DNA from 2 places in the Brevundimonas nasdae genome. Region 2 is predicted to be linked to the other one. Evidence: predicted binding sites of a transcription regulator. Region 2 holds the regulator's gene; the other holds the start of a gene.

Region 1 (11,827 bases), 1.2 Mb from region 2:
GCTGGCGGCGGTCATGCCGGTTTGACCGACATACCAACGACTCATTAACTGGCGTCAGCCATAGTTGGTGCGAGGGAATCGGGTAAAGACGAACGCCCGCCAGGAGTCCTGTCTTGTCCGTCAGCACGTGTCTCATCGTCGATGACAGCCGCATCATCCGCAAGGTCGCGCGCCGCATCGTCGAAGGCCTCGGCTACGAGGTCGATGAAGCAGCCGACGGCGCCGAGGCCCTGGCCTATTGCACCAGCGCCCTGCCCGACGTTCTGTTGATCGACTGGAACATGCCGGTGATGGACGGGCTCAGCTTCCTGCGCCGGATGCGCGCCCTGCCCGGCGGCGACCGACCCAAGGCCCTGTTCTGCTCCATCGAAACCCGGCCTGAAAAGATCGCCGAAGCCCTGGCTGCGGGCGCCGACGACTATGTCATGAAGCCGTTCGACGGCGACATCCTGCAGTCCAAACTGTCGGAGGTCGGAGCGATCGCCGCATGACGCCAGACGACTTCGACAAGCTGCAGACTTTGCTCGCCACGCGCGCCGGTTATCGACTGGCGCGCGACCGCATCCATCTGGCCGAACACCGGCTGGGTCCGATTGCGCGCCGCGAAGGCTACGCCAATGTCGAGGCCCTGCTGGCCAATCTGTGGGCCCAGCCCGTGGCGTCGCTGGCCTGGGCGGTCATCGAATGCCTGCTGAACCCCGAGACCTGGTTCCGCCGCGACCGCACGCCGTTCAACGTGCTGGAGAAGGAGCTGCTTCCCGCCCTGGCCCAGGCGCGTGCTGACGGCCGCGTCCGCATCTGGTCGGCCGGCTGTTCAACCGGACAGGAAGCCTGGTCCATCGCCATGGCGGGCAAGGCGGCGGGCGCGCATGTCGAGGTGATCGGCACCGACCTGGCCCAGCGCGCGATCGAAAAAGCGCGTTCGCGCATCTACTCAGGCTTCGAGGTCCAGCGCGGCCTGACCGCCCACGCCATGCTGCGCTGGTTCGAACCGGCCGAGGATCAATGGCGGGTGCGCGACGAACTGGCTGAAAAGGTGCGGTTCGGACGCTCCAACCTGCTGGACGAACCCACCGACGATGTGCGTTTCGACGTCATCTTCTGCCGCAATGTCATCACGGACATGGAGCCGCAACGTCGCGCCCGCGTGCTGGACGGGCTGGAGCGGCGGCTGGTCGACGACGGCTGCCTGTTCCTGGGCGTGGACGAGCGCCTGGAGGGCGAGACCGTCGCTTTCAGGCCCGTCAACGGGCGCAAGGGCCTGTATGTGAAGGCGCCCTCGTCCCTTCGCCGCGCGGCCTGATTGCAAGGCCGCTCTTGCACAAGACGCCGGTTCGGGGCTGAAGTACGCCGTTTGGGCATCGGGGGGTGACTATGCGGCTGGTCTTGCTTTTAGCGTCCCTGGCAGCCGCCTTTGGTCTGGCGGTTCTGACCAGTCAGACGCCCAAACCCGCTCCCGCCCTGTCGCCCGCCACTGAGTTTTCCGCCGTCCGCGCGATGACGGACGTGCGGCATATCGCCCGTGCGGCCCACCCCATCGGCTCCATCGAACATGCCCGGGTGCAGGCCTATCTGTTGGGCAGGCTGACCGACCTGGGCCTGACGCCCAGCCTGCAGTCCGGCGCCCTGTCGCCCGCCGCCATCAGCCGCATCGAAAAGCGCGGCGACAATGCTGCGGGTCTGCTGGCCGTCAATCTGGTCGGCGTTCTGCCCGGACGTCGCCCTGAACTGCCCGCCGTCCTGATGATGGCCCATTACGACAGCGTGCCGGGATCGCCCGGCGCCGCCGACGACGCCTCGGGCGTGGCCGCCATTCTGGAAGCCGTGCAGGCGATCAAGGCGCGGGGCCCGGCGGACCGAACCCTGATCGTGCTGCTGACCGACGCCGAAGAACTGAACCTGGACGGCGCGCGCGCCTTCTTCAGCGAGCACCCGCTGCGCGACCGGGTCGGCATGGTGGTCAATCTGGAGGCGCGCGGCGGCGGCGGGCGGGCCATGATGTTCGAGACCGGCCCCGGCAACGCCCAGACCATTTCCCAGTTCGCCCGCGCGACCAAAGACGCGACCGGCGGTCCGTCCAGCAACGCCCTGACCGTCTTCGTCTATCGTCTGATGCCCAACGGCACCGACATGACCATCGCGGTCAATCGTGGGATTGCAGGCGTGAACCTGGCCTTCATCGGCAGGCCAGACCAGTATCATGCGCCGACCTCGACGCCGGACGCGCTGGATCAGGGCAGCCTGCAGCATATCGGCTCGCTGGCGCTGGAGGCGACCGACGGCTTCCTGCGCGCGCCCGCACTGCCCAAGGCGACTTACAACGCCGTCTATGCCGATGTGTTCGGCCTGGCCGTGCTGCGTCATCCGCCGGTCGTCGGCTGGCTGCTGCTGGGTCTGGCGGCCCTGTTGACCGGGTTCGCAGGCTGGGGCGCGCGACACGCGACGGGCCTCAGCCGCGCGTCGGTGCTCAAGGGCGTGACGGGCGGGGTCTGGCTGCTGGCCAGCGGCGTCGTCCTGGCCCAGGCGGTGCGGGTTCTGGCCGGGCCGATCGGCAAACAGATCGACACGCCCGAGCTGTATTACACCCTGCTGCGCCGCCTGCCGTGGATGGAGGCGGGGGCCGGGCTGGCGGTGACAGCCGCCGTCCTGATCCTGTTCGCCGGACGGGCCCTGGTCGGGCGTCGGCTGCTGGCGCTGGTTCTCGTTCTGGCGGCGGTTCTGGCCCTGGCGCTGGGCGGCCTGAACCCCGTTGTCGCGGGCGCCGCCGTGATCGCCGTCATCCTGACGCTCTGGCCTATGGGCGAGGATGAGACGACATGGGGCGGCTGGCTGGGCCTGATCATCGTGGTGCTGGCGCTGGGCCTCGTCACGCAGATTTTGGCGCCGGAAGCCGCCTTCCTGTTCATCTGGCCCGGTCTGGCCGCCGCCCTCGCTGCCGCCGCGACCGCCCTGATCAGCGCGCGGCTGGCGCGCTGGACCGCGCTGATCCCATCGGTTGTCGTCACACTGATCGTCGGCGGCTGGCTGTTGGCGCAGGCGCACGGCGTGTTTCTGGGCATCGGCATGGACCTGCCCGGCGCATTGGCTCTGTTCGGCCTGCTGATCGCCATGCTGGCGCGGCCCTTGGCGCCGGTTCAGCCGCTCCGAGCCCGCACGCTGGCCGTCATCGGCGCAGTCAGCCTGATCCTGGGCGGCGGCCTGTCGCTGGCGGCCCAGTCCGCCCAACCCCATCCTGACCCCGTCCAATCCACCCTGACCAATCCGAGCTGAAACCGCGTGCATCACGACCACATCAGCCTGTTCGCCGCCGTCGCTGTCGCCGTCGCGATTCTGGGCGCCTGGACGGCTCTGGACCTGTTCGGCCGGATGCGGGCGCATCTGGGCTCGGCGCGGCTCAAATGGCTGGGCGTCGCCGCCCTGGTGCTGGGCATCAGCATCTGGTCGATGCATTTCATCGCCATGCTGGGCTTCGATCCCGGCTCCCCCGTCTCCTACGAAGTTGGATTGACGTTCGTCTCCTTCCTGCTGGCCGTAGCGGGAACCGGCGTCGCCTTCCTGACCGCCAGCCGACCGGGGTCAAAGCGTTACGTCCTGCCTGCGGGCGGTCTGCTGATGGGGCTGTCGATCGTGGCCATGCATTATGTCGGCATGGCCGCCGTGCGCACGACCGCGACCCTGGGTTATCGGCCAGCCTTGGTCGTCCTGTCCGTCCTGATCGCCGTGGTGGCCTCGACAGCGGCCCTTGCAGCGGCGCGGCGCGAACGCAGTCAGGGCTGGCGCGCCCTGGCCGCTGTGATCCTGGGTCTGGCCATCGCCTCCATGCACTATACCGGCATGGCCGCTGTCATCCTGGCCCCCGCCTCACACGTCCCCCACGCCGGAGGCGCGTCTCCGGTCGCCCTGGCGGCGGCGGTCACAGCCGGATGCGTCATCATACTGTTCCTGGCGCTGGGGGCCTCGATCCTGGATCAGAGGACCAATGTTCTGTCCGCCATTGATGCAGGCGGCGTCGGCTTCTGGGAGGCCGCCCTGCCTCTGCGCTCTCCCATCCTGTCGGATCGGGCCCGCGAAATCCTGTCGATTCCGCGTGATGCGCGGCTTGGCCCCACCGAAATCGGCGACCGTCTGTCGCCCGAGGACCTTCCTTTCCACCTGGCCGCGCTGGCGCGGGCCATGGCGGGCGAAGCCGATTATGATCAGGAATGGCGTCTGGCGGGCACAGACCGCTGGTTCCACCTGCGCGGACGCCTGATCCGCAGCCGTTCAGGCCGCCCCATGCGGATGTCGGGCGTCATCACCGACATCACCGACCGACGTCAGGCCTATCAGGCCCTGGCCGACAGCGAACGCCAGCAACGCATCCTGATCAACGAACTGAATCACCGGGTGAAGAACACCCTGGCCACGGTCCAGTCCATCGCCCGTCAGACCGCGCGCCGGACCCCGGACATCAAGATGTTCACCACCCTGTTCGAGGCGCGGCTTCTGGCCCTGTCCAACACCCAGAACCTGCTGACGGCGGGGAACTGGGAATGGGTCGATCTGCGCGAACTGCTGGTGCAGGAACTGGCGCCCTATGCCGACGAACAGGTGCATCTGAGCGGCCCATCCGTCAGCCTCAACCCGCTGCAGACGCAAGGCCTAGGCATGGCGTTTCACGAACTGGCGGTGAACGCCGCCAAATATGGCGCCCTGTCGGCGGCGGGCGGCTTGGTGCGCGTCGACTGGTCGGTCGATAAAGGCGTCCTGCTGCTGGATTGGGTCGAAAGCGGCGGTCCCGCCGTCCGCTCGCCAGAACGTCGCGGCTTCGGCTCAGACCTGATCGATTCCACCATCAACCGCTCCCTGAACGGATCGGCGGCCCTGGCCTATCCGCCCGAGGGCTTCGCCTTCAGCCTGCGCCTGCCGCTGGGCGACACGTCAGAATCGGTCGCCTGATCCCCAGGTTCTCGAACTTCAAAAAGAGAACATCTTGTGAACCGGAACAAACCGTGCACATAGTCAGCCTCACTTAACGGGGGCGGGTCCATGGCGGGTCTCTCCCAAGCTTCTGACGGGAATCATGGCAAGGGAGACGAAGGCAATGGCACAGGCGGCTTTGAAACTGGTGGGCAAAGAAGACGGCGACAAACAACGCGCTCTTGAGGCGGCGATCGCGCAGATCGATCGCGCCTTCGGCAAGGGCTCGGTGATGAAACTCGGCAAGGCCGGCGTGGTGAACGAGATCGAGAGCGTCTCGACCGGCTCGCTGGGTCTGGACATGGCGCTGGGCATCGGCGGCCTGCCTGTCGGGCGGGTGATCGAGGTGTTCGGCCCCGAATCCTCGGGCAAGACGACCCTGGCCCTGCACACGGTGGCGGAAGTCCAGAAGAAGGGCGGCGTCGCCGCCTTCGTGGACGCCGAACACGCGCTGGACCCCGTCTATGCCCAGAAGCTGGGCGTCAATCTGGACGATCTTCTGGTGTCGCAGCCCGACACGGGCGAGCAGGCGCTGGAGATCGTCGACACGCTGGTGCGGTCGGGCGCCGTGGACATCGTGGTGGTCGACTCGGTCGCGGCCCTGACCCCGCGCGCTGAAATCGAAGGCGAGATGGGCGACAGCCTGCCGGGTCTTCAGGCCCGTCTGATGAGCCAGGCGCTGCGCAAGCTGACCGCCTCGATCTCCAAGTCGAAATGCATCGTCCTGTTCATCAACCAGATCCGTCACAAGATCGGCGTCATGTACGGTTCGCCGGAAACCACGACGGGCGGCAATGCGCTGAAGTTCTACGCCTCGGTGCGCCTGGACATCCGCCGCACCGGCGCGATCAAGAACCGCGATGAGGTGGTCGGCAACACCACCCGCGTCAAGGTGGTCAAGAACAAGGTCGCCCCGCCGTTCCGCGAGGTCATCTTCGACATCATGTACGGCGAAGGCATCTCCAAGCTGGGCGAGGTCATCGACCTGGGCGTCAAGGCGGGCGTGATCGAGAAGGCGGGCAGCTGGTTCAGCTACGATTCAACCCGCATCGGCCAGGGCCGCGAGAATGTGCGCGAGTTCCTGAAACAGAACCCCGACATCGCCGCCTCCATCGAAAAGGCGGTTCGCGCCTCCACCAACAAGATTGCCGACGAGCTCCTGGGCACGCCCGAACCGGACGAAGGCCAGGACCTGGAAGGCTAAGCACCGCTCCGTCGGTCCCTGCGACCCGCCACCCGACCCCGTGGGGTCGGCGGAGCCGGCCCGCCCGATCTCGCATCGGGCGGGCCTTTCTTATTCTACGCCCTGCCCCTTGAGCCCGCGTCCCGGCGCGCCATATTCCCGCCTTACAGAACCGGGGCCACTGTCGCCGGTCCAGGAGCATCGATGCCCGCCATCGTCCCCGTCATCGCCATCGAAGGTCTGACCAAGACCTACAAATCCGGCCATCAGGCGCTGAAACGCGTCGATCTGAACATCAACAAGGGCGAGATCTTCGCCCTGCTGGGTCCGAACGGCGCGGGCAAGACCACCCTGATCTCCATCGTCTGCGGCATCGTCACCCCCACGACAGGCGTCGTCACGGCCGACGGCCATGACATTCAAACCGATTTCCGCGCCGCCCGCACCAAGATCGGACTGGTGCCGCAGGAACTGACCACGGACGCCTTCGAGACGGTCATGGCCACCGTCACCTTCAGCCGCGGCCTGTTCGGCAAGTCGCCGAACCCGGCCTTCATCGAGCAACTGCTGAAAGACCTGACCCTGTGGGACAAGCGCGACGCCAAGCTGCGCACCCTGTCGGGCGGGATGAAGCGCCGGGTGATGATCGCCAAGGCCCTGAGCCATGAGCCGGACATCCTGTTCCTGGACGAGCCCTCTGCAGGCGTCGACGTCGAACTGCGTCGCGACATGTGGGTCATGGTGCGGCGCCTGCGCGAACGCGGCGTCACCATCATCCTGACCACCCACTATATCGAAGAGGCCGAGGAGATGGCCGACCGGGTGGGCGTCATCCTGAAAGGCGAACTGATCCTGGTCGAGGAAAAGACCGCCCTGATGAAGAAACTGGGCAAGAAGACCCTGACCCTGAATCTGACTGAGCCGTTGGCCGCCATCCCCGCCGAACTGTCCGACTGGGGCCTGACGCTCAAGACCGACGGCGGCGAACTGGAATACAGTTTCGACGCCAACGCCGACGACACCGGCGTGCCCTCCCTGATCCGTCGGCTGGAGGCGCTGAACATCGGCTTCAAGGACCTGAACACCCGCCAGAGCTCGCTGGAAGACATCTTCGTCAGCCTGGTCCACACGAACGGAACCGCCGCATGACCTTCAACGGATACGGCGTCTGGGCCATCTATCGCTTCGAAATGGCGCGGGCGCTGCGCACCATCTGGCAGAGCATCGTCACCCCCGTCATCACGACGGCCCTGTATTTCGTGGTCTTCGGCGGCGCCATCGGCAGCCGGATGCAGGAGGTCGGCGGCGTGCCCTACGGCGCCTTCATCGTGCCGGGCCTGATCATGCTCAGCCTGTTCACCCAGTCGATCTTCAACGCCTCGTTCGGCATCTACTTCCCCAAATTCACCGGCACCATCTACGAGATCCTGTCCGCGCCCGTCTCCTCGCTGGAGATCGTCCTGGCCTATGTCGGGGCGGCGGCGACCAAGTCGGGGGTTCTGGGCCTGATCATCCTGGCAACGGCGTCCTTCTTCGTGCCGCTGCAGATCCTGCACCCCTTCTGGATGATGGCCTTCCTGATCCTGATTTCGGTGACCTTCAGCCTGTTCGGCTTCATCATCGGGGTCTGGGCCGACGGGTTTGAGCAGCTTCAGATGATCCCGATGCTGATCGTCACCCCCCTGACCTTCCTGGGCGGCGCCTTCTACTCCATCGACATGCTGCCGGAGGGCTGGCGCACGGTGACCCTGTTCAATCCGATCGTCTATCTGGTCTCTGGATTCCGCTGGGCCTTCTATGGTCAGGGCGATGTCTCCATCGGCGTCAGCCTGACGGCGACTCTGGGCTTTTTCGCCCTCTGCCTTGCCATTGTGATGTGGATGTTCAAGACCGGATATCGGCTCAAGAACTGAACCGTCACGAAACCGGCCAGATCGCCAGCGAATAGAAGACCATGTCCGACGATCAGAAGACCCCGTCGCCGGTACCGGCGCCCGCCCAGCCTGAGCCGTTCGAGCGCAAGCCCGCGCAGTGGGGACGGATGCCCGCGACCACCTTCCACGTCGGGCCGGTGCCGGTCGCGCCCAATCCGCTGGATCGTCTGCCCAATCCGCCGCCTCGCAAGGCTCCGGCTCAAGGTCAGGCGGCAGGATCGGGACAAGGATTCTCACCCGCCGAAGGACGCCCCCCGGTTCGTCCGGCTGCACCTGCCCCGGCGCAGCGCCCAGGCGGCATTCTGTCGGGATCGCTGATTCCGCAGGCGCGCCCTGCCGCGGCGCCTGCGGCGCCGTCGAAACCGGAACCCGCCGCCGCTGCGCCTGACCTGACCGTGCGCCCCCTGCCCGGCGCCGAGGCCCTTTCGCCGCCCCGGCCCGATCCCACGCCTGCCGCACAGGTTCAGCCTGAACCCGCAGCCCCCGTCATGGTCGCGGAAACGCCGCCTGTGATCGAGGTCGCGCCCATCGCGCCCCAGCTTGCATCACCCCGTCAGGCGGCATCCCGCCAATCAGCCTCACGACTGCCCCTGCTGATCGGGGTCGGGGCCGCAGCGGTTGTGATCATCGGCGGCGGCCTGTGGTTCGCGCTGCGTTCGCAACCCGCTGCCGAGGCTCCGCCGGTTACAACGCCCGAAGCCGCCGCGCCCGTCAGCACGCCGCCCGCCGCACCGACGCCTGAACCCCAACAGGCTGCAACGCCTGAACCGGCGCCGGTCGCAGCCGCACCCGTCGCGCCTCGCCCACAACAGACAACCACGCCGCCGCCTGCCCGCGCGACGACGCCTGCGCCTGCAGCCCGGCCTGCGCCGACACCCGCCCAGCCGCGCCCGACGATCGCGCCCGCTCCAGCCGCCTCGACGCCTGCCCCGGTTCCGTCGGCGACGGTCGAGCCGCCTCCTGTCGTGGTGGTTCCTCAGGGCCCGGCGCCGACGCCCGCGCGTCCGGCGCAGACCGATCCAAACGCGCCCATCGTCACGCGGCCCCAGCCGCTCGACTGAGCCGCAGCCTGGTCAGGCGGTGCGGATGATCCCGCCCGCCGCCGTCACCGGCCAGGGCGTCAGCCGCCCGCCCGCGCACGGACCGCCCGTGCATTCGCCGGTCAGCGGCTCAAACACCGCGCCGTGCCAGCCGCACAGGATCAGCGAACCGTCCGGCGTCAGATAGCGATCCAGTTCGACCGCAATGGGGAATCCGGCGTGCGGGCAGCGGTCGACCCAGCCTGCGACGGCCCCATCTTTCCGAACCACGAAGCCGTGGAAGAAGGCCTCGCCGATCTGCAGCACGAAGCCGCGCGATCCGGGGTCGGCGATGTCGGTCTCGACGCACAGGGCCACGCCCGGCGGCGTCTGCCAGACCCGCTTGCGCTCGGCCGCTTCGGGCGTATCGCTCAAACCCGCTCGGCCTTCAGGGGGCGCGACAGCAGGGTCTCGATAGCGCCGTCCACCGTGGTTTCACCCGCCAGCAGGGCGGCCGTGACCTCGGCGATGGGCATCTCCACGCCCAGACGCGCCGCTAGTTCGCGGACCGCAGGCGCGCTTTCGTACCCTTCGGCCACCGACCGTTTTCCGGCCAGCGCCTGTTCCACCGTCTGCCCCTGGCCCAGGGCCAGACCCAGGCTCATGTTGCGCGACTGCGGGCTGGAGCACGTCAGGACCAGATCGCCCAGACCGCACAGGCCGGCCACCGTCTCGGCCTCGCCGCCCAGGGCCACGGCCAGGCGCGTCATTTCTGCAAAACCGCGCGTGATCACCGCCGCATGGGCGCTGCGGCCCAGTTGACGGCCTTCGACGATGCCGCAGGCGATGGCCAGAACATTCTTCAGCGCGCCGCCCGCCTCGGCCCCGATCAGGTCCTTGGCCAGATAGGGCCTGAATCCCGGCGCCGACAGGGTGTTCAACAGGGCCTCGCCCAGCGCATCATCCGCACAGGCCAGGGTAACGGCGGACGGCAGGCCGCGCGCGACCTCGCCCGCAAAACTGGGCCCGGACAGGACGGCGGCGGGCGCGTCAGGCAGGGTTTCCGCCAGCACATCCGTCATCAGCTTCAGCGTGCCGCGCTCGATCCCCTTGGCGCACAGCACGATCGGCACGCCTGCCCGCACATGGGGGGCGAAGGCGGTCAGGGTGGCGCGCATATGCTGGGCGGGCGGCACGGCCAGGATCACGTCGCACCCGGCCAGATCCGCCAGGTCGCTGGTCGCGCGGATGCCGGGGTTCAGCTCCACGCCCGGCAGGAAGGCTTCGTTGACGCGCCGTGCGGCGATGCTTTCGATCACCTCGGCCTCGCGGGCCTGCAGGATCACATCCAGCCCGCCGCGCGCACAGACCTGCGCCAGGGCCGTGCCCCATGCGCCTGCGCCGATCACCCCTGCCGTGCGAAATTCCATGCGCCCTCCCAAGGCATTGCGCCGGTTCATGCTTTTGCGCCCTTGCGCCCCGGCTTGTGCGAAGGATCGGACAGGGCGCGCGCTTCGTCCAGCGGCCATCTTGGCCGTGCGATCACATCCACGTCGTTGGTCAGGCCCAAAGCCAGTCTTTCCGCCCCCGCCAGGGCGATCATGGCCGCATTATCGGTGCAATAGGCCATGGGCGGCGCCAGAAACTCAAAACCATGCCGGGCGGCCGTGGCCTCCAAGGTGGCGCGAATCGTCTTGTTGGCGGCCACCCCGCCCGCAACCACGAACAGCCGATGCGGATGTTCGGCGGCATAGGCGGCCAGGGCCCGCTCGGAGCGGTCCGACAGTTGGCGCGCAATCGCATTCTGGACGGCGTCGGCCAGATCGGCCTTGTCCTGCTCGGTCTCGCAGGTCTGGGCGATGCGGAAGGCCGCCGTCTTCAGGCCAGAGAACGAAAAATCGCAGTCCTTGCGGCCCAGCAGGGCGCGCGGCAGGTCGATCTTCGACCCATCCCCCGTCGCCGCCAGACGCTCCAGCGCCGGACCGCCGGGATAGCCCAGGCCCAGAGCCTTGGCGATCTTGTCGAACGCCTCGCCCGCCGCGTCGTCGATGGTGGCGCCGATGCGGCTCATGTCGCCGATTCCGCGCACTTCCAGCAGCTGGCAATGACCGCCCGACACCAGCAGAAGCAGGAAGGGATAGGCCACCTCCGCCCCCAGCCGCGCCGACACCGCATGGCCTTCCAGATGATTCACCGCCACCAGCGGCAGGCCGCGCGCCAGACTGACCGCCTTGCCGTAGCTCAGCCCCACCATGACCCCGCCGACCAGACCCGGCCCCGCCGTCGCCGCCACTCCGTCCAGATCGGCGTAGTCCAGCCCGGCCTCGGCCATGGCGCGGCGCGCGACGCCGTCAATCATCTCAACATGGCTGCGGGCGGCGATTTCCGGCACCACCCCGCCGTAGGCCGCATGATCGTCGATCTGGCTATGCACGATCGAGGACAGCACCTCGGCCCGGCCGCCCAAGGCCGTCGGATGCAGGCGCACGACCGAGGCCGCGGTCTCGTCGCAGCTGGTCTCCAGACCCAGCACCGTCAGCACGCCGTTTCGGGGCTGGGCGTCGCGTCCGGTTGCTGCTTCGGCGCGGCTGCTATAGTCGGCGGACATCTCCATCGGGTCGAGGTAGCGACCCGGCGACCGGTGCGCAACGCTCATGACCTTTCCTTTCCGTATCGGCACCCGCCGCTCCAAGCTGGCGCTGGCCCAGTCCGGCATGATGCAGCGCGCCATT
Region 2 (11,827 bases):
TTCAATCGGGGCACGCCGCAAGGAACCGGGGTGACGGTGATCGGCTCGAACAATCTGTTCATGACCGGCGCCCACGTCGGCCATGACTGCGTGGTCGGCGATAATGTCGTCATGGCCAACAACGCCACGCTGGGCGGTCATGCGCACATTGGCGACAAGGTTTTCCTGGGCGGTCTGTGCGCCGTGCACCAGAACGGCCGCGTGGGGCAGGGGGCCATCATTGGCGGTCTTGCCGCCGTAACGCGCGACGTCATCCCCTACGGCTCGGCCTGGGGCAATCATGCGCGCCTGCGAGGGCTGAACCTGATCGGGCTGAAGCGCAAAGGCTATGGCAAGGATCAGGTTCGCCGACTGCTGGCCGCCTACCGCGACCTGTTCGAAGGTCAGGGCGAGTTCGCCGGGCGCATCGAGGGCGTGGCCGAAAGCTATGCCGACCTGCCCGAGATCATGGAGATCATCGCCTTCATCCGTGACGGCGGGCGACGTCCGTTGTGCTTGCCGAACGCGGAATGAACGTCAGCGGAAAGCTGGGCCTGATTGCCGGCGGCGGCGACCTGCCCGCAGCGGTGGCGGCACGGTGTGATGCGGAAGGCCGCGCGGTGTTCGTGGTGCGGTTGGCGGGATTCGCTGACCCGCACCTGATACGTTGGCCCGGCGATGAGTTCGGCATGGCGCAGATCGGGGCCATTCTGAAGTCGTTGAAATCGGAAGGCTGCACATCCGTCTGTCTGGCGGGCATCGTCAATCGCCCTGACTTCAAGACGTTGAAGCCCGATCTTAAGGGCGCGTCTCTGTTGCCCGGCATCATTGCGGCGGCGACGAAAGGCGACGACGCCCTGTTGCGCAAAATCCTGTCGGTGTTCGAGGCCGAAGGCTTCGCCGTCGAGGGGGCTGACGACATTCTGGGAGGCGAGACCCTGCCGTCGGGAGCCTTGGGGCGCATCAGTCCGACAGCCGAGCAACTATTGGACCTGAAAAAGGCGCTTCATATCGCTGAAAAATCAGGTGAACTGGATATTGGGCAAGGCGCGGTTGTCGTTGACGGCCTGGTGCTGGCCGTTGAAGCCCAAGAGGGCACCGACGCCATGCTGGGGCGCGCGGCCGGACTGCCTGCCGATCTGCGCGGCAGTTCTGCCGACCGGAAGGGGGCGCTGGGCAAGGCGCCCAAGCCGATCCAGGATCTGCGCGTGGACATGCCGGTCATAGGCCCCCGGACGGTCGAACTTGCTGCAGCGGCGGGCCTTGCAGGCATCGGCGGTCTGTCTGGTCATTTGATCCTGATTGACCGCGCCGCCATCATCGAGACGGCGGATCGGCTCGGGCTGTTCGTTTGGGGGGAAGTTCGATGAGCCGTCCTCTGAAAGTGATGCTGGTCGCAGCTGAAGCCTCCGGCGACGCACTTGGGGCGGGTCTGGCGAAGGCGTTGAAGTCGCGTCTGGGACCGGACGTCGCCTTCGTCGGCGTGGGCGGGCCCAAGATGGCGGAACAGGGCGTCGCCAGCCCGTTCGACATCGCCGAACTGTCCATCCTTGGCTGGATCGAGGGTTTGCGCGCCTATGGCAAGGTCAAGGCGCGCGTGGCGGAGACCGCGGCGCTGGCTGCGCGTGAAAAGCCCGACGCCGTGGTGCTGATCGACAGCTGGGGTTTCACCATCCGCGTGGCCAAGGCGATCCGGGCGGCGCAGCCGAACGTGCCTTTGATCAAATACGTCGGACCTCAGGTCTGGGCGTCACGACCGGGGCGGGCCAAGACGCTGGCGGGGGCGGTGGACCACCTGCTGGCCCTCTATGGCTTCGACGCCCCCTGGTTTGAGCGAGAGGGTCTGCCGACAACGGTTGTCGGGTCGTCCGCGCTTCATGTCGATATGAGCCACGCCGATGGCCCGGCGTTTCGGGCACCGCGCGGCATTGGGCCAGAGGCTTCGCTGCTGCTGGTCCTGCCCGGCAGTCGTCCCAGCGAAATCAACCGCATGACGCCTGTATTCGAAGCGACCATCGCAAGGCTGAAGAGCGCCGATCCCGGTCTGGAAGTGGCCGTGGTCGCAGCCGGAACCGTGGCCCAGGACGTCGCGGCCCGCGTCGCCGCCTGGCCCTTCCGGGTCCATCTGGTCGATGAGGCCGAGAAATACGACGCCATGCGCGCCGCCAATGCGGCCTTGGCCACCAGCGGAACGGTTTCGACTGAACTGGCCCTTGCTGGCGCGCCGATGGTGATCGCCTATCGGATCGACGGCCTCAGCTATCTTCTGATGAAGCGGTTGGTGACGGCCAAGCACATCACCCTGTTCAACATCGCCGCCGACCGACGGATCGCGCCGGAGTTCATTCAGGACGAGGCGACGCCTGATGCACTGGCCAAGGCGGTGGGCAGGCTGTTGACTGATCCGTTCGCGGCTTCGGAGCAGGCGGCGCAGCAGACGGCGGCGCTGGACCTGATGGGGCGGGGCGGTCCGGATCCCTCTGATCTGGCGGCAGACGCTGTCCTGCGGGTGATCGCCGCCAAGGCGCAGGTGGCGCGGGGCTGACGATGGCGCGGCTGCTCAGTCCCCGTCATGCTTCGGAGGTCCGTGCGGCCCTGCAGATGGCGGTCGGCGCGACAGTCTCCCTCTATCTGGCGACGTTTCTGCAGTTGCCGCATCCGTACTGGAGCGTGATCTCAACCATCGTCGTCATCCAGGCCAGCATCGGCGGCGGCGTGCTGACTGTCGCGCGTGACAGGGCGCTGGGCACTGTAACCGGCGCCTTTGTCGGCGCGGCAGTGGCCTTTGTCCGGCCGGCAGGCATGGAGGGGCTGGCCGGCGCCATAGCCGTATCAACGGCCGCTCTGGCCTTTCTGGGCGCAGGACGACCCTGGCTGAAAATCGCGCCTGTGACTGCGGCAATCGTGATCGCAGGCGGCAGCGGCGTCGACGGCCCGGCCTCGCTGGCCCTGGATCGCGTCATGGAGATTCTGGTCGGCAGCGGTGTCGGCGTGGTGTCCATTCTGGCGCTGTTTCCCAGACATGCGCGGCAACATTTCCGTCTTCAGGCGCGCGACGCAGCAGGAGAGGCGGCTGCGCTTCTAGCGCTGGTGCTCAAAGCAGATGATCTTGATCGGGTCGAAATCCGCAAGCGTCACGCCGATCTGAAGCGGCGCTTGGACAAGCTGGATACGGCGGCCAAGAATGTGATCGACCTGCCTGGACCACAACGCGAGACGGCCGACCGCGCGGCTCTGGCGCGGGCATTCTGGCGGGTTCGAAGCGACATCGTGATCCTCGGGCGCGGCTTCCAGGCCGACGGAGCGTCTGGTCGTCTCGGCCCCTGGTCCAAGGATGCAAATCGAGCGGTCGAGCGGCTGCAGGCCTTATCGGTCGGCAAAGCGGCCGATCCCATGGGCCCGCTGGATGCGACCCTGGCCCTGTCGGTCGCGGTGGAGGGCGATGACATGGTTCTGGGCGCTGCGGCCATCGGACTGGCGCACATGCACCGCGATCTGGATGACCTGGCAGAGCGGTTCAAGGATTTGCGGCTGGTCTGACCCGCGCTGCATGATGAGCATAGAAAAACGCCGGGGCGACTGCCCCGGCGTTTTGCATTTCTGACCCTGATGGGTCGATCAGCCGCGCTGATCGATGGCCACGTAGTCGCGCTCGGTCGGGCCGGTGTACAGCTGACGCGGGCGGCCGATCTTCTGCGACGGATCCGCCATCATTTCCTGCCACTGAGCGATCCAGCCCACGGTGCGGGCCAGGGCGAACAGGACGGTGAACATGGTGGTCGGGAAGCCCATCGCCGACAGGGTGATGCCCGAGTAGAAGTCGACATTCGGGAACAGCTTGCGCGAGGTGAAGTATTCGTCCGACAGGGCGACCTTCTCCAGCTCCTTGGCGACCAGGAACAGCGGATCGTTTTCACGGCCCGTGGCGGCCAGCACTTCATAGGCCGACTGCTGCATGACCTTGGCGCGCGGGTCGTAGTTCTTATAGACGCGGTGACCGAAGCCCATCAGCTTGAACTTGCGATCCTTAACGCCCTGGATGAACTCAGGAATCTTATCGGGCGTGCCGATTTCCTTGAGCATGTTCAGCGCTTCTTCGTTGGCGCCGCCGTGCGACGGGCCCCACAGGCAGGCGATGCCGGCGGCGATACAGGCGAACGGGTTGGCGCCCGACGAACCGGCCAGACGAACGGTCGAGGTCGAGGCGTTCTGCTCGTGGTCGGCGTGCAGGGTGAAGATGCGGTCCATGGCGCGAACCAGGGCCGGATCGACGTGATAGTCCTCGGCCGGCACGGCGAAGCACATGCGCAGGAAGTTTTCGGCGTACGACAGGTCGTTGCGCGGCGAGATGAAGGGCTGGCCGACGTGGTACTTGTAGGCGCGGGCCGCAATTGTCGGCATCTTGGCGATCAGGCGGATGGCCGAGATGTCGCGCTGCACCGGATCATGGATGTCCAGGCTGTCGTGATAGAAGGCTGACAGGGCGCCGACGGTGCCGACCATGATCGACATCGGGTGAGCGTCGCGGCGGAAGCCCTCGAAGAAGCGGTCGAACTGGGCGTGCAGCATCGTGTGGGTGGTGATGCTGTTTTCGAACTTTTCGAACTCTGCGGCGGTCGGCAGTTCGCCGTGCAGCAGCAGGTGGCAGACTTCCAGGAAGTTCGATTTCGACGCCAGTTGGTCGATCGGATAGCCGCGGTGCAGCAGCACGCCTGCGTCGCCGTCGATGTAGGTCAGCGCCGATTCGCACGCCGCCGTCGAGGTGAAGCCGGGATCGAAGGTGAAGGCGCCCGTACCCGCATAAAGCTTGCGGATGTCGATGACGTCCGGGCCGGTGGAGCCCGAAAGGACCGGAAGCTCGATGGTCTTGTCCTCGAAGGACAGGGTCGCCGAGCCGGCGGTTTTGGCTTGTTCAGTCATGAATGCCCCTTTGCATCATACGTCCAGGCGCGGGGAGGCGTCGGGCGCTTTGGTTTGTGGGTGTCACTTAGTCTGTTGCAGCGCATCATCCAAGCGCCCGAGACTTTCGTCGCGGCCAAGAGCGGATAAAGTTCTTGCGATATCAGGCGAAGTTGCCCCTGCGGTAAGAGCCGCGCGCATGGGCGGCCCGATCTTTCCGAAGCCGACATTTTCGGATTCGGCGAAGCTTTTGAGTTCGGCTTCCAGTGCGAAAACGTCCCACGACTGGAACAGCGCCAGACGGTCGCGCAGGCGGCCCAGACGCTCCAGCGTCTCGCCCGCCAACAGGCCGCGCGCCTTGTCGTCCAGCGCCAGAGGACGGGCCTTGAGAACAAATTCCGTCTGCTCGGCCAGTTCCAGCGTCGTTTTGGCGCGGTCCTTCACGAATGGCATCGCGCGTTGCAGCCTGGCCTCGTCGTCATCGGCGATTTCACGCCCGCGCTGAAGGTGGGCGTCCAGGGTCAGCTTGGCCAGTCGTTCGTCATCAGCCAGACGCAGCCAGTGGGCGTTGACATGGGCCAGCTTGTCGAAGTCCAGACGGGCGGGCGCCTTGCCGATGCCGTCGAAACCGAACCATTCGACAGCCTGGGCGTCGCTGAACAGCTCGTCGTCGCCGTGCGCCCAGCCCAGGCGCGCCAGATAGTTGCGCATGGCCTCAGGCAGGTAGCCCATCTCGGCGTATTCGTGCACCGCCTGGGCGCCGTGACGCTTGGACAGCTTGGCGCCGTCCGGGCCGTGAATCAGCGGGATGTGGGCGAAGCTTGGACGGGTCCAGCCCAGCGCATCATAGATCAGGCTCTGACGGGCGGCGTTGTTCAGGTGGTCATCGCCGCGAATGACGTGGGTCACGCCCATGTCGTGGTCATCGACGACAACAGCCAGATTATAGGTCGGCGCACCATCGGAGCGCAGCAGAACCAGATCGTCGAGGTCGTTCGTCGACCAGCTGACTGCGCCCTGGACTTCGTCATTCACGGTGACCGTCGCGGCCTGCGGCCTGCGGAAACGCACGACGTGGGGCAGGGCCAGACCGTCGACGGTCGGTTCGCGGTCGCGCCAGGGCGATTCGAAGGTCCGTTTCTCGGCCTTGGCTTCGTCACGCAGTCGTCCGGTTTCTTCAGCGGAGGTGAAGTCCCGATAGGCGTGGCCGGTTTCCAGCAAGGCGTTGACCACCTCGCGATGCCGATCAGCGCGGCTGAACTGGAACACCGGTTCTTCGTTGGCGAACAGCTCCAGCCAGCTCAGCCCGTCGAAGATCGCCTTCACCGCTTCGTCGGTGGACCGTTCACGGTCCGTATCCTCGATACGGATCAGGAAACGTCCAGCGTGTCTCTTGGCGTACAACCAGTTGAATAATGCTGTTCTCGCACCGCCAATATGGAGATAGCCTGTCGGCGAGGGGGCGAAGCGGGTGACAACTGTCGAGGAAGGTGAGGTCATTGGGGGAGGGTCCGTAAGCGACGCCCTTATACGCCCCGATGCAGCAAAGCCTACCCCCGCCGCACGATTGCGCGTTTGGTTGCGCTACCAAATCGAGGCTCAGGCCCTCCGCTGGCGGCTATGGGGCCCGGTCGCCTTTGGGTGCGGCAGCGGGATCTATTTTTCGCTCCGAACCGAACCGGCGCTTTGGATCTTGATCCTGTTCAGCGGGGCAGCGGTGGGGACCTGGTTTGCAGCCCGGCGACGCGGATGGTCGCGTCGGATCACCTGGCCCCTGATGATTCTGGCCTGCCTGTGCGGCGGCGTCACGGCGGCCAAGCTGCGCACGGACATGGTCACAGCGCCCATTGCGCCTGCCTTGAGCCGACCGACCTCCATCGAGGCCTGGGTGGTCGATGTCGACAGTCCGGGGCAGCGCGGCGCCCGAGTCGTGATCGCCCCCGTCTGGATACGCGGCGTGGCGCCGCAGGACACGCCTGTGCGTCTTCGCGCCACGGTGCGCGGCGAACCGCCACGGCCGGGAGAGGCGATCCGCCTGTTCGCCATCCTCAACCCGCCGCCGGCGCCCGCCAGTCCCGGCGCCTATGATTTTGGACGAAACGCCTTCTTTCAGGGCATGGGCGGGGTGGCGTTCGGCCTTGGCGAGACGCGACGCATCGACCTGGCGCCTCCGTCCTGGCGGCTGCGGCTGGAGATGGCGGTGAATGGCGCGCGCTATGGCCTGTCCGAAAGGATCGTCGCGCGTCTGGGGCAACGAACGGGCGGGATCGCCGCCGCCATGACCACCAGCCATGAAACCTGGATCAGCCAGGACGACATCAACATCATGCGGGATTCGGGGCTCGCGCACATCCTGTCGGTCTCCGGACTGCACATGGCCATTGTGGGCGGTTTCGTCTTCTTTGCGGTGCGGCTGCTGGTGGCGGCCGTACCCTGGCTGGCGCTGCGGACGCCGGGCAAGAAGATCGCCGCCGTCGCCGGTTTGATCGCGGTCGGCGCCTATCTGGTCGTGTCGGGCGCGCCGGCGCCGGCCGAGCGCGCCGCCGTCACCGCCTCTATCGCCTTTCTGGCCATCCTACTGAACCGACAGGCGGTGACGATGCATGGGTTGGCGGTCGCCGCCTTTATCGTGTTGCTGGTGCAGCCGGAAGCGGTCGTCACGCCCGGCTTTCAGATGTCGTTTGCGGCGACGGCGGCCCTGGTCGCTCTGGTCGAGGCCTGGCCCAAAAGGACGCGGGAGATATCCGTGCCTTGGCCCATCGCGGCGGTTCAGCGGTTCGGCGGTTGGCTGTTCGCGGCGGTCGCGGCCAGCCTGGTGGCGGGGATGGCGACGGGACCATTCGCCATGCAGCATTTCAACCGCACGGCTGTGTACGGGTTGCTGGCTAATCTGGGCACGTCGCCTGTCGCCGATTTCATCCTGATGCCTGCGCTTGCGCTGGGGGCAGCGCTGGAACCGCTCGGCCTGGGCGGTCCGTTTCTGGCGGTGGCCGGATGGGGCGTCGACATCATGCTGGCGATTGGAAGCTGGACGGCCGGACTGCCCGGCGCGGTGCAGACGATCCCCAGTGCGCCGGATTATGTCCTGCCCATCGCCTTTCTGGGCATTCTCTTCGTCTGCCTGTGGCGCGGGCGGGTCAGGTGGCTGGGACTGCCGCTCGCGGCGGCGGTGATGATCTGGCCGCGTGCGCCGGTCCCCGATCTGTGGATCGGGGATGGAGGAACCAATGCCGCCTTTCACCGCGGCGTTGAGGCTGTCGTCGTCAGACCTGGCGTGCGGGAATTCGCCGCCGACCTGTGGTCACGTCGGCGGGGGCTGGAGATGGTCGGGCGGGATATCGAGGGATGGTCCTGCGATCGTTTCTCCTGCCGCCCGCACACCCCGGATGCCGGACCCGTCGCCCTGTGGTGGGGCAAGCGCGCACCCAACGTCGAACAACTGGATGGTCTTTGTCAGTCAGCCGAGGTGATCAGCATCCGGGCTGCGGTGCCAGATCTGCCTTCGTCCTGTCAGGGAAGGTTGATCCTGGACGGTGTCGACTTTGCGCGCGGCGGCGCTGTTGAGCTGTGGCGTACGAAAAATGAAAACGGCCCGCGCTGGCGGGCCGTCTGGACGTCGGATGTGAGAGGTGAACGGCCTTGGTCGCGTCAACCTGATCCCGATGTCAGTGATAACGCCGCATGAGGCCGACCAGCTTGCCCTGAACCTCGACCTGATCCGGGCCGAAGATGCGGGTCTCATAGTTGCGGTTGGCCGGCTCCAGCGCGATGGAGGCGCCCTTGCGGCGCAGGCGTTTCAGCGTGGCTTCCTCGCCCTCGACCAGGGCCACGACGATCTCGCCGTTGTTGGCGGTGTCGCCGCGACGGATCACGACCAGATCGCCATTCAGGATGCCCGCTTCGATCATCGAATCGCCCTCGATCTCCAGCAGATAGTGATCACCTTTGCCCAGCATGGATTCCGGCACCGGCAGGCGTTCCTGTTCGTGCTGGATGGCCGCAATGGGCGTGCCGGCGGCGATCTTGCCCAGCAGCGGCAGTTCGCGGGTGTCGTTGGCGACGGCGGCAACGACGGGGCGAGGCGTATTGGCGCCGCCCTCGATGACGTCGGGCTTGAACCCCGCACGTCCACGCGGCGCGCCGGCGGTGGCCTGTTCAGGCAGTTTGGTCACCTCCAGCGCGCGGGCGCGGTGTGCCAGGCGGCGAATGAACCCACGTTCCTCCAGCGCCGTGATCAGTCGGTGAATGCCCGATTTGGACGCCAGATCCAGCGCCTCCTTCATCTCGTCGAACGAAGGAGAGACGCCCGTCTCCTGAATCCGTTCGTGGATGAACATCAGCAGTTCGTGCTGCTTACGCGTGAGCATCGCCAGGCCCTCATGCGCCCCTTCCTCGAATCGGAACGGGCCGTGAACATTGGCGATGTTCTGTAAGTGTTCCGTCCTAATGTCAACTTAACGGCGCCGTTAGCGCTGCGTGACAAACAGCGATCAGGCGGCCAGCAGTTGCCGTGTCGCCGTCTCGACATCCGCCTGCCGCATCAGGCTTTCCCCGACCAGGATGGCCTGGGCGTGGGCGGCGGAGACGCGGGCCACGTCGTCCGGCGTGAAAATGCCGCTCTCGGCGACCAGCAGGGCGCGGACGGGGCTGAGCATGGACAGGCGCTCCGTCGTCTCCAGATCGACCTCAAAGGTCCGCAGCGAGCGGTTGTTGACCCCGACCAGATCCCCGCCCAGCGCGCAGGCGCGGGCCATTTCGGCCTCATCGTGGGTCTCGATCAGGGCGTCCATGCCGAAACGCTCCGCCTCTGACAGCAACTCCGCCGCAAGGGTGTCGTCAATCATCGCTAGAATGATCAGAATACAGTCCGCGCCCAGCGCCCGGCTTTCCGCCACCTGCCATGGATCGACCAGGAAGTCCTTGCGCAGGCAGGGCAGGGACGTAGCGTCGCGCGCCAGCCCGAGATAGGCGTCGTCGCCCTGGAAACTGGGACCGTCGGTCAGCACTGACAGACAGGCGGCGCCGCCCGCTTCGTAGGCGCGGGCCAATACGGGCGGATCGAAGTCAGGGCGAATCAGGCCCTTGGACGGGCTGGCTTTTTTGATTTCAGCGATCAGGGCGGGACGTCCCGTCTCCTCACCCACACGCTCCAACGCCGCCCGAAAGCCGCGAGGCGCAGAAGCGGTCGCCGCCAGGGCCTCAATCGCGGTCTGCGATGTCGCAGTCTTACGCGCAGCGACATCCTCGCGCTTATAGGCGGCGATGCGGTCCAGAACGTCGGTCATGCGGCTTCTTCGGTGTCCAGCGGCGTGGAGGTGATCTGGGCCAGTCGCTGCAGAGCTTCGGCGGCGCGGCCTTCGTCAATGGAGGCCGCGGCTATGACGGCGCCCTCGGCCAGGGTTTCGGCGCGATCGGATACGACCAGGGCGGCGGCGGCGTTCAGCAGGACGATGTCGCGATAGGCGCCGGTTGCGCCCGCCAGCAGGGCGCGCAGAGCAGCGGCGTTTTCTTCGCTGTCCCCGCCACGGATGGCCTCAATCGAAACGCGGGGCAGGCCTGCGTCTTCGGGCGTGACCTGGAAGCGGCGGACGACGCCGTCCTTCCATTCCGCGACCTCGGTGGAGCCGGAAGTCGCCAGCTCGTCCAGACCTTGGCCATGAACGGTCCAGGCGCGCGTGGCGCCCAGTCGACCCAACACCTCGGCCAGCGGCTCCAGGAGGCGCGGGTCATAGACGCCCATGACCTGGCGCTTTGCAGACGCTGGGTTCGAAAGCGGGCCGAGCAGATTGAAAACGGTGCGAAAACCAATCTCGGCGCGCACAGGTCCGACATGGCGCGTCGCACCGTGGTAGGCGGGGGCGAACAGGAAGCAGATGCCTGCCTCATCCAGCGCCTTACGCTGGCGGGCCTGTGGCGCCATCAGGTTGACGCCCAGAACTGAAAGCACGTCCGATGAGCCGGACTTTGATGAAATCGCCCGGTTTCCGTGTTTGGCGACCTTCAAGCCCGCACCCGCCAGCACCAGGGCCGCTGCGGTCGAGATGTTGAAGGTGTGCTGGCCGTCGCCGCCTGTGCCGCAGGTGTCGATGACCTCATAGGGGTGATCGAGCGTCAGGGCCGCTTCACGCATCGCCAGGGCGAAGGCGGCGATTTCATCCACCGTCTCACCGCGCATCCGCAGGGCTGTGAGAGCGGCGGCGACCTGAGCGGGGGTCGGTTCGCCACGCAGACAGGCGGCGAAGAAGTCGTGCGCTTGTTCTGACGTCAACGGCTGCCCATCGACCAGCTGCGCCAGCAGCGGCTTGAAACCGTCCGCCATGATCAGGCGGCCGCGAGGCGCTTGACGCCGGCGATCTCAAGGAAGTTGGCCAGCATGTCGTGGCCGTGTTCGGTGGCGATGGATTCCGGATGGAATTGGACGCCGTGGATCGGGCGGGTGCGGTGCTGCAGGCCCATGATCTCTCCATCCGCCGTCCAGGCCGTGACTTCCAGGTCGTCCGGCAGGGTCTCGCGCTTGACGGCCAACGAGTGATAGCGCGTCGCCGTGAACGGCGAAGGCAGACCCGCAAAGACGCTTTTCCCCTCGTGCAGGATCGGCGAGGTCTTGCCGTGCATCAGGGTCTTGGCGCGGATCACGTCTCCGCCGAACGCCTGACCGATGGCCTGATGGCCCAGGCAGACGCCCAGAATAGGCATGGATGCAGGCGCCGTCTGGATCAGCGACAGGCAGATGCCGGCCTGATCAGGTGCGCAGGGGCCGGGCGACAGCAGCACGGCGGCGGGGTTCAGCGCCCACGCCTCATCCACCGTCAGGTCGTCATTGCGCACCACATGCGTCGGCGCGCCCAACTCCGCGAGGTAGTGGACGAGATTGTAGGTGAAGCTGTCGTAGTTATCGACGACGAGGATCATGACTTGGCTTCTAGGCGTGACAGGCCGTCTCGCCAAG

The links. The regulator LexA, encoded in region 2, represses DNA repair genes until DNA is damaged. The targets are predictions, from matches to a motif close to ATGTTCNCNANNTGTTCT.
Region 1: the regulator LexA is predicted to act here: its motif matches at 4,965-4,982, upstream of recA (recombinase RecA).

The regions. Positions count from the first base shown of each region.
Region 1 is NZ_CP080034.1:3,531,063-3,542,889, reverse strand. Features, by position in the region: gene chpT (histidine phosphotransferase ChpT) at 1-25, shown strand, start outside; gene KWG56_RS17255 (response regulator) at 114-491, shown strand; gene KWG56_RS17250 (CheR family methyltransferase) at 488-1,303, shown strand; gene KWG56_RS17245 (M20/M25/M40 family metallo-hydrolase) at 1,375-3,270, shown strand; gene KWG56_RS17240 (MHYT domain-containing protein) at 3,277-4,938, shown strand; gene recA (recombinase RecA) at 5,084-6,163, shown strand; gene KWG56_RS17230 (ABC transporter ATP-binding protein) at 6,347-7,291, shown strand; gene KWG56_RS17225 (ABC transporter permease) at 7,288-8,055, shown strand; gene KWG56_RS17220 (hypothetical protein) at 8,097-9,137, shown strand; gene KWG56_RS17215 (Rieske (2Fe-2S) protein) at 9,150-9,530, opposite strand; gene KWG56_RS17210 (NAD(P)H-dependent glycerol-3-phosphate dehydrogenase) at 9,527-10,525, opposite strand; gene tsaD (tRNA (adenosine(37)-N6)-threonylcarbamoyltransferase complex transferase subunit TsaD) at 10,552-11,709, opposite strand; gene hemC (hydroxymethylbilane synthase) at 11,750-11,827, shown strand, end outside.
Region 2 is NZ_CP080034.1:981,944-993,770, forward strand. Features, by position in the region: gene lpxA (acyl-ACP--UDP-N-acetylglucosamine O-acyltransferase) at 1-513, shown strand, start outside; gene lpxI (UDP-2,3-diacylglucosamine diphosphatase) at 510-1,349, shown strand; gene lpxB (lipid-A-disaccharide synthase) at 1,346-2,524, shown strand; gene KWG56_RS04810 (FUSC family protein) at 2,527-3,519, shown strand; gene gltA (citrate synthase) at 3,598-4,899, opposite strand; gene gltX (glutamate--tRNA ligase) at 4,963-6,378, opposite strand; gene KWG56_RS04825 (ComEC/Rec2 family competence protein) at 6,572-8,563, shown strand; gene lexA (transcriptional repressor LexA) at 8,544-9,245, opposite strand; gene trpC (indole-3-glycerol phosphate synthase TrpC) at 9,369-10,163, opposite strand; gene trpD (anthranilate phosphoribosyltransferase) at 10,160-11,197, opposite strand; gene KWG56_RS04845 (anthranilate synthase component II) at 11,200-11,790, opposite strand.